3 regions of the Variovorax sp. GrIS 2.14 genome follow, and region 2 is predicted to be linked to each of the others. Evidence: predicted binding sites of a transcription regulator. Region 2 holds the regulator's gene; each other region holds the start of a gene.
What was found. The regulator sigma-54, encoded in region 2, starts transcription at its own class of promoters, with help from an activator protein. The targets are predictions, from matches to a motif close to TGGCANGNAANCTGCTTT.
Positions count from the first base shown of each region.

Region 1: a site for sigma-54 is predicted at 1,970-1,987, ahead of RCH10_RS19545 (MSMEG_0572/Sll0783 family nitrogen starvation response protein). Genes of this name have one in related genera too.
Region 3: a site for sigma-54 is predicted at 1,737-1,754, ahead of glnA (type I glutamate--ammonia ligase). Genes of this name have one in related genera too.

Region 1 covers NZ_JBJXIA010000013.1:42,838-46,444, forward strand. Annotated here, with positions in the region: gene RCH10_RS19540 (PLP-dependent aminotransferase family protein) at 229-1,629, opposite strand; gene RCH10_RS19545 (MSMEG_0572/Sll0783 family nitrogen starvation response protein) at 2,052-2,534, shown strand; gene RCH10_RS19550 (Nit6803 family nitrilase) at 2,548-3,607, shown strand, end outside; gene RCH10_RS19555 (MSMEG_0568 family radical SAM protein) at 3,587-3,607, shown strand, end outside.
Region 2 covers NZ_JBJXIA010000001.1:614,997-618,603, reverse strand. Annotated here, with positions in the region: gene RCH10_RS02915 (ATP-binding protein) at 1-983, shown strand, start outside; gene RCH10_RS02910 (RNA polymerase factor sigma-54) at 993-2,606, opposite strand; gene lptB (LPS export ABC transporter ATP-binding protein) at 2,617-3,399, opposite strand; gene lptA (lipopolysaccharide transport periplasmic protein LptA) at 3,396-3,607, opposite strand, start outside.
Region 3 covers NZ_JBJXIA010000011.1:37,329-40,935, reverse strand. Annotated here, with positions in the region: gene RCH10_RS17705 (EI24 domain-containing protein) at 1-835, shown strand, start outside; gene RCH10_RS17700 (molybdopterin-binding protein) at 832-1,656, shown strand; gene glnA (type I glutamate--ammonia ligase) at 1,799-3,214, shown strand; gene RCH10_RS17690 (hypothetical protein) at 3,347-3,607, shown strand, end outside.

The sequences.
Region 1 (3,607 bases), on a different contig from region 2:
CGGGAGGAGGAACCTGTCGAATCTCAAAAGACGCCGAAAACCTTCAGACCGATGATGACGATGAGCGGGACGCCGCACAGCCAAAGGATGATGCTTTTCATGAAGGTCTCCGTGTGTTGGTGAGCCACGACCTTAGTGGTCTGCCCTGGGCCTTTGCTGCCGGATAACGCATCCCGCGCACGTCGGCGTGTGCCTACAGGCGGTCAGGGCTGGGCGCGAGTCCGTACCTCAGGTCACCGTTGCGTGCGGATGCAGCGGATGCGTCAGCGTATCGGCGACCAGCCGCAATGCCTGATCGCATTCTTCGCGCGACATCGGCCCGCCGAGGCAGATGCGCACCGCGTCCGGCGGCGCGCCGTCGGTAGAGAAGGCTGCGCTCGCGACCACGCCGACGTTCTGGCTGCGCAGGTACGAAGCGAATTCGACGGTGCTCCACGCCGAGGTCAACGGCAGCCACAAATGAAAGCCCTCGGTCTGTTGATCGGAGCCGTTGATCCCGTGGTCGGCCAGGTGCTTGACCGCCAGCGCCTGGCGCGCGTTCGATTCGTTGCGCACCGCGACCAGCATTTCGTCGGCGGTGCCATCTTCGACCCACAGCGTGGCGAGCGCGTTGGTGATGGGCGAGGCCATGACGGTGGTGGCACGCAGCGCGCCAGCCAGGCGTTGCGATTGCCGCGCGTTGGGCGAGCGCACGTAGGCGTTGCGCAGCCCCGCACCCAGCGTCTTCGAAAAACCGGTGATGTAGTAGGTGAGGTCGGGCGCCATGCTGGCGAAGGTCGGGGGCACCTGGCGCGGAATCATCGCGTAGGCGTCGTCTTCGATGATCGGAATGGCGTAGCGCAAGGCGATGTCGGCCAGCGCTTCGCGACGCGCGCGAGAGATCGTCGCGGTGGTCGGGTTGTTGAGGGTCGGGTTGACGTAGAGCGCCTTGGGCTTGAGCGTTTTGCAGGCGTGCTCGAAGGCATCGCCCATCGGGCCCTCTTCATCGAGCTGCAGTGCATGCAGCTGGATGCCCAGTTGTGTGGAGATCGCCTTCACGCCCGGATAGGTCAGCGCCTCGACGCAGATCAGTTCGCCCGGTCGTGCGAGTTGCGAGAACACCGCCGCCAGGACGCTGTGGATGCCGGGGCACACCAGCATCTGGTCGAGCCGGCAATCGGGTACGCGCGGCCGCAGCCACTGCATGCCGGCCTCGCGGTCGCGCACGGAGCCGCCGAAGTCCTGGTAGCGCAGCAGATCCCACAGGTCGGAATCGGCCATCACGCGAGCGGCGCTCTCGTGCATGCGTCCGAGCAGGCCGGCGTCCTGCGGCTCGGGCGGCAGGTTCATCGTCATCTCGGCACCGCTGCCGCCGCGCAAGGGCAGCGCGGGGCTGCTGCCGCGTATGAAGCTGCCGGTGCCCGAGCGCGAGTCGATGAGGCCGCGCTTGCGCGCCTCCGCGTAGCCGCGCGCCACGGTCGTGTAGTTGAGCCGCAAATCGACCGCGAGGTCGCGCAGCGTGGGGAGCTGGTCGCGCGCCGTCAGCCGGCCTGTACGGATGTCGTCGGCAATCAGGTCGGCGAGCAACAGGTAGGCGGGCTTGCTGCTCGTGTCGAGCTTGCGCTGCCAATGCTGCGAGAGTTTGGTCATGTGTTGCTCATGGCGGGTTCACGGTGAGTTGATCGCATCCATTGATCGCATCGGATGCGATCGGTGAATGCGATTGGCGGACGCAGGTTCCGTGCCGACCAAAACGAGTCGTATGGAGCGGTGGCGAGCGATCAATGCCTCGAACGTGTGCATTCAAGTCCATTGATCGGGTGCATTGATCGCATCGAAAGCGCATCAACGGTGTGCATGGCGAGGCCTCGAAGGCTGTCTGCAGGGCGCACCCAGCCATTGAAAAGAGCGCCTGAAATTCTTTCGAGGTCCCGGATGGCGCACTGCTATTGATTGATTGCAGGTTGATCGCATCCACACGGGTTTCGAGTGGCACAAAGCGTGCGAATTCGAAGGGCGAGCAGCACATCGTCCCTCTCGTTTTTCAGTCCACTTTTCAACCGGAACACACCATGCCCAAAGTCACCAAAGCACCGAACGTCACTGGCGATCACCTTGTCGACTACGAAGAAAAAGTATTCGAAGACGTCAAGGCCGAACCGGGCGAGAAGGCCCTGGTCACCTTCCACACCGTCGCCTTCGAAGGCTCGATCGGTTTCGTCAATCTGCTGCAGGCCACGCGGCTGAAGCGCAAGGGTTTCGACACCACCATCCTGCTGTACGGCCCCGGCGTCACGCTCGGCGTGCAGCGCGGCTTCCCGACGCTGGGCGACGAGGCTTTCCCCGGTCATCAAAACTTCAACAAGCAGATCACCAAGTTCATGGAAGAGGGCGGCAAGGTCTACGCCTGCCGCTTCGCGCTGCAGGCCCTGTACGGCCATGGCGAAGGCTCGCTGATTCCGGGCATCGTGCCGATCAGCCCGCTCGACGTGCTCGACATCGTGCTGCTGCACCGCAAGGCCAACGCCTTCATCCTCGACACCTGGACCCTGTAAGAGTCGCGCTGCCATGACATCGCCACGCATCGTCCGCGCCGCAGCGGTACAGATATCGCCCGACTTCGAGAGCCATGACGGCACCCTGAACAAGGTGTGCGAGGCGATCGATGAGGCCGCGGGCAAGGGCGTGCAGCTGATGGTCTTTCCGGAGACCTTCGTGCCGTACTACCCGTACTTCTCCTTCGTGCAGCCACCGGTGCAGCAGGGGCCGGCGCACATCCGGCTGATGGAGCGGTCGGTGGTGGTGCCGGGCCCGGTCACGCTGGCCGTGGCGGAGCGGGCGCGGGCGCGCGGCGTGGTGGTGGTGCTCGGCGTCAACGAGCGTGACCATGGCAGCCTCTACAACACGCAACTGGTGTTCGACGCCGACGGCACGCTCGCGCTCAAGCGCCGCAAGATCACGCCGACGTACCACGAGCGAATGATCTGGGGCCAGGGCGATGCGGCCGGCCTCAAGGTGGTCGACACCGCCGTCGGCCGCGTCGGCGCGCTGGCCTGCTGGGAGCACTACAACCCGTTGGCTCGCTATGCGCTGATGGCGCAGCACGAAGAAATCCATTGCGCGCAGTTCCCCGGCTCGTTGGTCGGGCCAATCTTCGCGGAGCAGATGGAAGTGACCATCCGCCATCACGCGCTCGAGTCGGGTTGCTTCGTGGTGAACGCGACCGGCTGGCTGACCGATGAACAGATCGTCGCGATCACGCCCGACACCGGTTTGCAAAAGGCGCTGCGCGGCGGTTGCCATACGGCCATCGTTTCACCCGAAGGCAAGCACCTCGCAGCGCCGCTGACCGACGGCCAAGGCATGGTCATCGCCGACCTCGACATGGCGCTGATCACCAAGCGCAAACGAATGATGGATTCGGTCGGCCACTACGCGCGGCCCGAACTGCTGAGCCTGGCGATCAACGAGCGTCCTGCCACGACCACTTTCGCCATGCCGGCCGCCGCCGAGCTTTCCAACGGTTCTTTCGGTTCTTCTTCTTCCACCGGACATCCCTATGACCACACCGACCGCAACGCCAACCTCCCCGTCGAGCCGGCAACTGATGACCGAGTTGCAGTCCTTC
Region 2 (3,607 bases):
AAGGCTCCGTCGATGCGCTGTCACGGGCACAGCAGGCGCTCGAAGGCTTGACCAACCAGCTGCTCGAAATCGGTCGCATCGAGGCCGCTGCCGACCCGTTCACGTTGACCGCGGTCGCCCTCGCACCGCTGCTGAACGAGTTCGCACGGCAGGCAGGCAGCGGCCGGGTGCGGGTGCGTTGCCCGGCCGAAGCCATCGTGTGGACCGACACGGTGGCGCTGCGCCGCATCGTCGCCAATCTGGTCGACAACGCTGTCAAGTTCGCACCCAATGGCCGCGTGTTGCTGGCCTGTCGGCGCCGGCCGGGCGGCTGGCGCATCGAGGTGCGCGACAGCGGCATCGGCATCGCTTGCGAAGCGCAGGAGCGGGTGTTCGGCGACTTCGAGCAGGTCGGGAACGTGGAGCGCAATCTACAGCGTGGGCACGGCCTAGGGCTGGCCATCGTGCGGCGCCTGGCGATGCGGCTGGGGGTCCAGATCACGCTGCGGTCGCTGCCGGGACGCGGCTCGGTGTTCGGCTTCACGCTGCCATCGGCCCCTCGCGATGCGCACCCCGACCGCACGGCACGCGCCGCGACCGCGGCGGCGACCAGCACCGCAGCGCTCGACGCCATGCCGCTGGCGCCCGGCTTGGCGGTGCTGGTGGTCGAAGACAACGCCGTGGTGGCCGACAGCCTCGCGGCCCTGCTGCGCCAATGGCAGGCGCTGCCACGCATCTACGAGAGCGCGGCCGAGGCGCTGGCGCTCGCCGACCTGCAGGCCATCGACGTCGCGCTGTGCGACATCCGCTTGCCGGGCAAGCTCGACGGTATCGACCTGGCACGACGCCTGCAACTGCAAAAGCCGTCGCTCACGATCGCGCTGATCTCGGCCGATATCGATGAAGCGACGCTGCACCTGGCCCGCGAGCGTGGCTGGCATGCGTTGCGCAAGCCGGTGCAGCCGGCGGAGCTGCGCGGGATTTTGTTGCAGGCGCGGCGGTAAACCGAAGCCTTACAGCGCCTTGCGCAGATTCGCCGGTGCGATGCGCAGCGCTTCGCGGTACTTGGCGACGGTGCGCCGCGCACATTCGATCCCCTGCTCTTTCAGCATGTCGGAAATCTGGCTGTCCGACAGCGGCTTCTTGATGCTCTCCGCGCTCACGAGTTGCTTGATGAGCGCTCGCACTGCCGTGCTGGATGCATTGCCGCCGGTCTCGGTTCCGAGCGCCGAACCGAAGAAGTACTTGAGCTCGACCGTGCCGTAAGGCGTCGACATGTACTTGGCCGTGGTCACGCGGCTGATGGTCGACTCGTGCAAGCCCAGCTCGTCGGCGATCTCACGCAGCACCAACGGGCGCATGGCGAGTTCTCCGTGCACGAAGAAGCTTTTCTGCCGCTCGACGATGGCGTTGCTCACCCGCAGGATGGTGTCGAAGCGTTGCTGGATGTTCTTGATGAACCAGCGCGCCTCCTGCAGCCGCTGCGACAGCGCCTGGCTGCCCTCGCCCTTGTGCGCCTTGAGCGCGCCGGCGTAGATGTCGTGCACGCGCAGACGCGGCATCACGTCGGGGTTGAGCATCACGCGGAACTTGAGCGTCGCGCCACGACCGGTGCGGGTGACGATCACGTCGGGCACCACGATGTTGCGCTCGACATCGACGAAGCGGCGGCCCGGCTTGGGCTCCAGCTTGGCGATCGCCTGCAGCGCGCTGCGCACTTCTTCTTCGTTGCTGCGTGTGAGCGTGGCCAGACGTTTGAAGTCGCGCCGCGCGAGCAGCTCCATCGGCTGCTTGCAGATCAGGATCGCAGTCTTGCGGATCTGCTTTTCTTCGGCCGTCTCGTTCTCATGGGCGAGCGCCTTCAGCTGGATCGCCAGGCATTCGCCGAGATCGCGTGCGCCGACGCCGACCGGCTCCAGGCTTTGCAGCAGGCCGAGCGCCACCTGGAAGTGGTGGACGAGACCGTCGAACTGGTCGTTGTCATCGCCCGCGAGGCCCGATGCCAGCGCTGGCAACGAGTCTTCGAGGTAGCCATCGTCATTCAACGATTCGATCAAAAAACGCAGTGCGGCCTGGTCGTTTTCGTTCAGCCGCAGGCTCAGTGCCTGTCGGTGCAGGAAGGATTGCAGCGACTCCTGGCTGCGCGCGAGCTCGGTGGCGTCGGTGCGCTCGCTGCCGTCGTTCGGGCCGAGGTTGTTGCTGCTGGCCGGCGCCTCGCCGCCCCATTCCCCATCGTCCGGCGTCATCTCGACCGTGCCGTCGCCGCCCCAGTCGGGCTCCTGGTCGGACATCTCGGCGGCCGGCGCTTCGGTCTCGCTGGCGGTCGTGGTGGTGCTCGCGCCGTCGGCACTGGTCGCCAGCGCGCTGGGCGCGAACTCGCCGTCGCTCTCGCTCTGGCGGTCGCTGTCGTGCTCTTCGCGCGGCGCTGGCGCGTCGGACACGTCGATGCCGAACTCTTCGCGTGCGGCTTCTTCGGCCGTGCGCTCCAGGAACGGGTTGTCGTCGAGCATCTGCTCGACTTCCTGGCTCAACTCGAGCGTGGACAACTGCAAAAGTCGGATCGACTGCTGCAGTTGCGGCGTGAGCGCGAGGTGCTGCGATACGCGCAGCGACAGGCCTTGCTTCATCCTGCGCGCTCTACATCCGGAAGTGTTCGCCGAGGTAGACGCGTCGTACCTCGGCGTTGTCGACGATCTCCGAAGGCGTGCCCTGTGCCAGCACTTGCCCGTCGCTGATGATGAAAGCGTGATCGCAGATGCCCAGCGTTTCACGCACGTTGTGGTCGGTGATCAGCACGCCGATGCCGCGCTCTTTGAGAAAACTGATGATTCGCTGGATTTCGATAACGGCAATCGGGTCGATGCCGGCGAAGGGTTCATCCAGCAGGATGAAGCGCGGCTGCGTGGCGAGCGCACGGGCGATTTCGACCCGCCGCCGCTCGCCGCCCGACAGCGACAACGCCGGCGAGTTGCGCAAATGTTCGACGCGCAGGTCGTTCAGCAGCTCGCTCAGCCGCTCTTCCATCCGTGCCTTCGATATCGGGACCGACCTGCCGGACTCGTCGGTGTCTAGCTGCAGCTCGAGCACGGCCCGCACGTTCTCTTCAACGGTGAGCTTGCGAAAAATCGACGCTTCCTGCGGCAGGTAGCTCAGACCCATGCGCGCGCGCTTGTGGATCGGCATGTGCGCGATAGGCTCGCCGTCGATGGTGATCTCGCCCGCATCGGCGCGAACCAGTCCGACGATCATGTAGAACGAGGTCGTTTTTCCGGCGCCGTTCGGGCCGAGCAGCCCGACCACCTCGCCCTTTTGCACGCCGAGCGACACATCCTTGACGACCGTTCGGCTGCCATAGGTCTTTTTGAGGCCGCGCGCTTCGAGGCGGCTGCCGACGTCGATCGCGTCTGCGTTTTCGATCACTTGCGCGGTTCTCCGCCGAGCGTGGTGCTCTGGCGCAGGCCGGAGCCTGCAGCGGGGGTGGCGGGCACCGTCGTGGCCGGCGCGGCACTGGAACCCGAGCCCGGACCGGCCGCAGGCGGAGCCGCTTTGGCGCCACCGGCTGCCGACGCCGGAGCGCGCGGCGTGAGCACCGCCCTGACGCGACCACCCGAAGCACCGGCCGCGACGC
Region 3 (3,607 bases), on a different contig from region 2:
CTGCCTGCGGCCTCGCGTGATGCTGCTGTCCTTTCTGCCGCTTGTCGTGATGGCGGTGCTGGCGGGCGGCATCGGCTATTTCTACTGGGCGCCTGCCGTTGCGTGGACGCGTGAAGCGCTCGACGCCTGGCCACTGTTGTCCAGCGTATGGGGCTGGATTGGCGGGCTCTTTTCGGCCGACCCGCGTACGTTCCTCGCGCCGCTTGCCGTGGTGCTCGCCAGCACTCCGTTGTTGGTCCTCGTGTCGCTCATCGTCGTGGCCGCCTTCATGGCGCCGGCTTTGACACGCCTCGTGGCGGAGCGCCGCTTCCCGGCGCTGGAGCAGAAGAAGGGCGCCTCGATGCTCGGTAGCATCGCGCGCTCCATCGGCGTCACTTTGCTGGCGCTCGTCGCGCTTATCGTGTCGATGCCGCTTTGGCTGATTCCGCCGCTCGTATTGATCCTGCCTCCGTTGATCTGGGGCTGGCTCACCTACCGCGTCATGAGCTTCGACGCGCTGGCCGAACACGCCAGTGCCGAAGAACGGGCCACCTTGCTGCGCACCCACCGGCTTCCGTTGCTCGGCATCGGCGTGCTGTGCGGTTACCTCGGCGCGGCGCCGAGCATCGTGTGGGCGTCCGGCATTCTTTTCGCGGCCGCTTTTTTCGTGCTGGTGCCGATCGCGATCTGGATCTATACCCTCGTGTTTGCGTTTTCTGCGCTCTGGTTCGCACATTACTGTCTCGATGCGCTCAACCAGCTGCGGGCACAGCGAGGGGCGCTGGCTGCCAACACTGCGGCTGTTCCGCTTCCTTCGATTCCCGCTGCATCGGCTTCCCAATGGAGTTCCCCATGACCCGTCAATCCAGTCCCGGGGCCAAGCGCGCCTTCGGCCTCATCATCGTCGGCGACGAGATCCTGTCGGGCAAACGTGTCGACAAGCACATGCCCAAAGTCATCGAACTGCTTGCCGCGCGCGGCCTGCCGCTGGCTTGGGCGGAATACGTCGGCGACGAGCCACTGCGCATCACGGCGGCGCTGGCCCGGGCTTTCGCTTCCGGCGATATCGTCTTTTCTACCGGGGGCATCGGCGCCACGCCCGACGACCATACGCGCCAGTGCGCTGCTGCGGCGCTCGGCGTGCCTCTCGCGCTGCACCCGGAGGCCGAGGTGCTGATCCGCGAGCGGATGCAAGACACGGCCCGTGAGTCGGGCGTACCTTACGAGCCCGATCGCCCCGACAACGTGCACCGTTTGAACATGGGTGTGTTCCCGCTCGGCTCGAACATCATCGTCAACCCGTACAACAAGATTCCGGGCTTCAGCGTGGCCGACGTGCACTTCGTTCCTGGCTTCCCGGTGATGGCTTGGCCGATGATCGAATCGGTGCTCGACAGTCGCTACGCTGGGCTTTTTGCGCACGGCTCGGCGGCTGAAAAATCAGTCATCGTCTTCGGTGCGATGGAAGCCACCCTCACCCCGCTGATGGAAGAGATCGAGCGCACACACGCGGGCATCAAGGTGTTCAGCCTGCCCAGCGTCGACCATCCGACCTACGGGCGGCACATCGAATTGGGCGTCAAGGGCGATCCCGGCGAGATCGAGGCTGCGTATTCACAGCTTCTGGAAGGGTTGCGCACCTTTGATGCGCGTCTTGGCCCTGAATTGGTGCGTTAATTGCGATTGCACCAAGAAGGCGAGCGACCGCCTTCTTTTGGACTCATGGGCCGCAGAACCCAGCCAGGCTCAGGGGACAATGGCACAAAACCTGCATTCATTTCTTCCGCGTTTCCAACCACTATCCCAACAGGAGAACCTGATGTCAAAGACCGTCGCCGATGTACTCAAACTCGTCAAGGAAAGCGAGGTCAAGTTCATCGACTTCCGATTCACCGACACGCGAGGCAAAGAGCAGCACGTGACCGTGCCGGTTTCCGCTTTCGATGAAGACAAGTTCACCTCGGGCCACGCGTTCGACGGCTCGTCGATTGCCGGCTGGAAGGGCATCGAAGCGTCGGACATGCAGCTCATGCCCGACCCGAACACCGCCAACATCGATCCGTTTTTTGAAGAAACGACGCTGATCCTCACCTGCGACGTCATCGACCCGGTCGACGGCAAGCCTTACGAGCGCGATCCGCGTTCGCTGGCCAAGCGTGCCGAGGCTTACATGAAGGCCTCCGGCCTGGGCGATACGGCCTACTTCGGACCGGAACCAGAATTCTTCGTGTTCGACAGCGTTCGCTGGAAGAACGACATGTCGGGCTGCTTCGTGAAGATCGATTCCGAAGAGGCTTCGTGGAACACCGACAAGGAATACGAACACGGCAACACCGGCCATCGCCCCGCAACCAAGGGCGGCTACTTTCCGGTTCCGCCAGTCGACAGTTTCCAGGACATGCGCTCCGAAATGTGCCTGGTGCTCGAAGCATTGGGCATTCCGGTCGAAGTGCATCATCACGAAGTCGCGAATGCGGGCCAGATGGAACTCGGCACCAAGTTCAGCACGCTGACACAGCGCGCCGACTGGGTCCAGTTGCAGAAGTACGTGATCCAGAACGTGGCCCACGCCTACGGCAAGACCGCGACCTTCATGCCCAAGCCGATCGTTGGCGACAACGGTTCCGGCATGCACGTGCACCAGTCGGTCTGGAAAGACGGCAAGAACCTGTTTGCGGGCGACGGCTATGCAGGCCTGTCGGAATTCGCGCTGTTCTACATCGGCGGCATCATCAAGCACGCCCGCGCGTTGAACGCCATCACCAATCCTGGAACCAACAGCTACAAGCGCCTGGTCCCCGGATTCGAGGCTCCGGTGAAGCTGGCGTACTCGGCCAAAAATCGCTCGGCTTCGATCCGTATTCCGTTCGTGGCCAACCCCAAGGGCCGCCGCGTCGAAGCGCGCTTCCCTGATCCACTGATGAACCCGTACCTGGGTTTTGCCGCATTGCTGATGGCCGGCCTCGACGGCGTTGAAAACAAGATCCATCCGGGCGAAGCCGCCACCAAGGATCTGTACCATCTGCCGCCGGAAGAAGACGCGCTGATCCCGACCGTGTGCCACAGCCTCGACCAAGCGCTGGAGCACCTCGACAAGGACCGCGCCTTCCTGACCAAGGGCGGCGTGTTCACCGATTCGTACATCGATGCGTACATCGACTTGAAGATGACCGAAGTCACGCGCTTCCGCATGGCGACGCACCCGGTCGAATTCGACATGTACTACTCGCTGTAAACCGGCTTACCCGGTTCACGCGTTAAAAAAGGACGGCCTAGGCCGTCCTTTTCTTTTTGTGGGGAACAAGCCGAAGGTCGTATTGTCGAATTGCACGAAAATGTCAGCTTGATGCGCACTACCTCCACCCCCATGAAGACTGCTTCTTTTCTATTGATGGCTGCCTCGTTCGTCGCATCTCTGGCCGGCGTATCTGCCTTCGCGCAGGAGAAAGTTTTTCGCTGCGGCAACGAATACACCAACAACGCAGCCGACGCGGCCAAGCGCGGCTGCAAGGTGATGGAAGGCGGCAACCTGACGATTGTGCAAGGCACGACGCCGCGTGGCGCTTCGGTTGGCAGCAGCTCCGGTGGCTCTTCGGCCGCAAAGGCACCGGCCGGCAGCCCGCGCGTC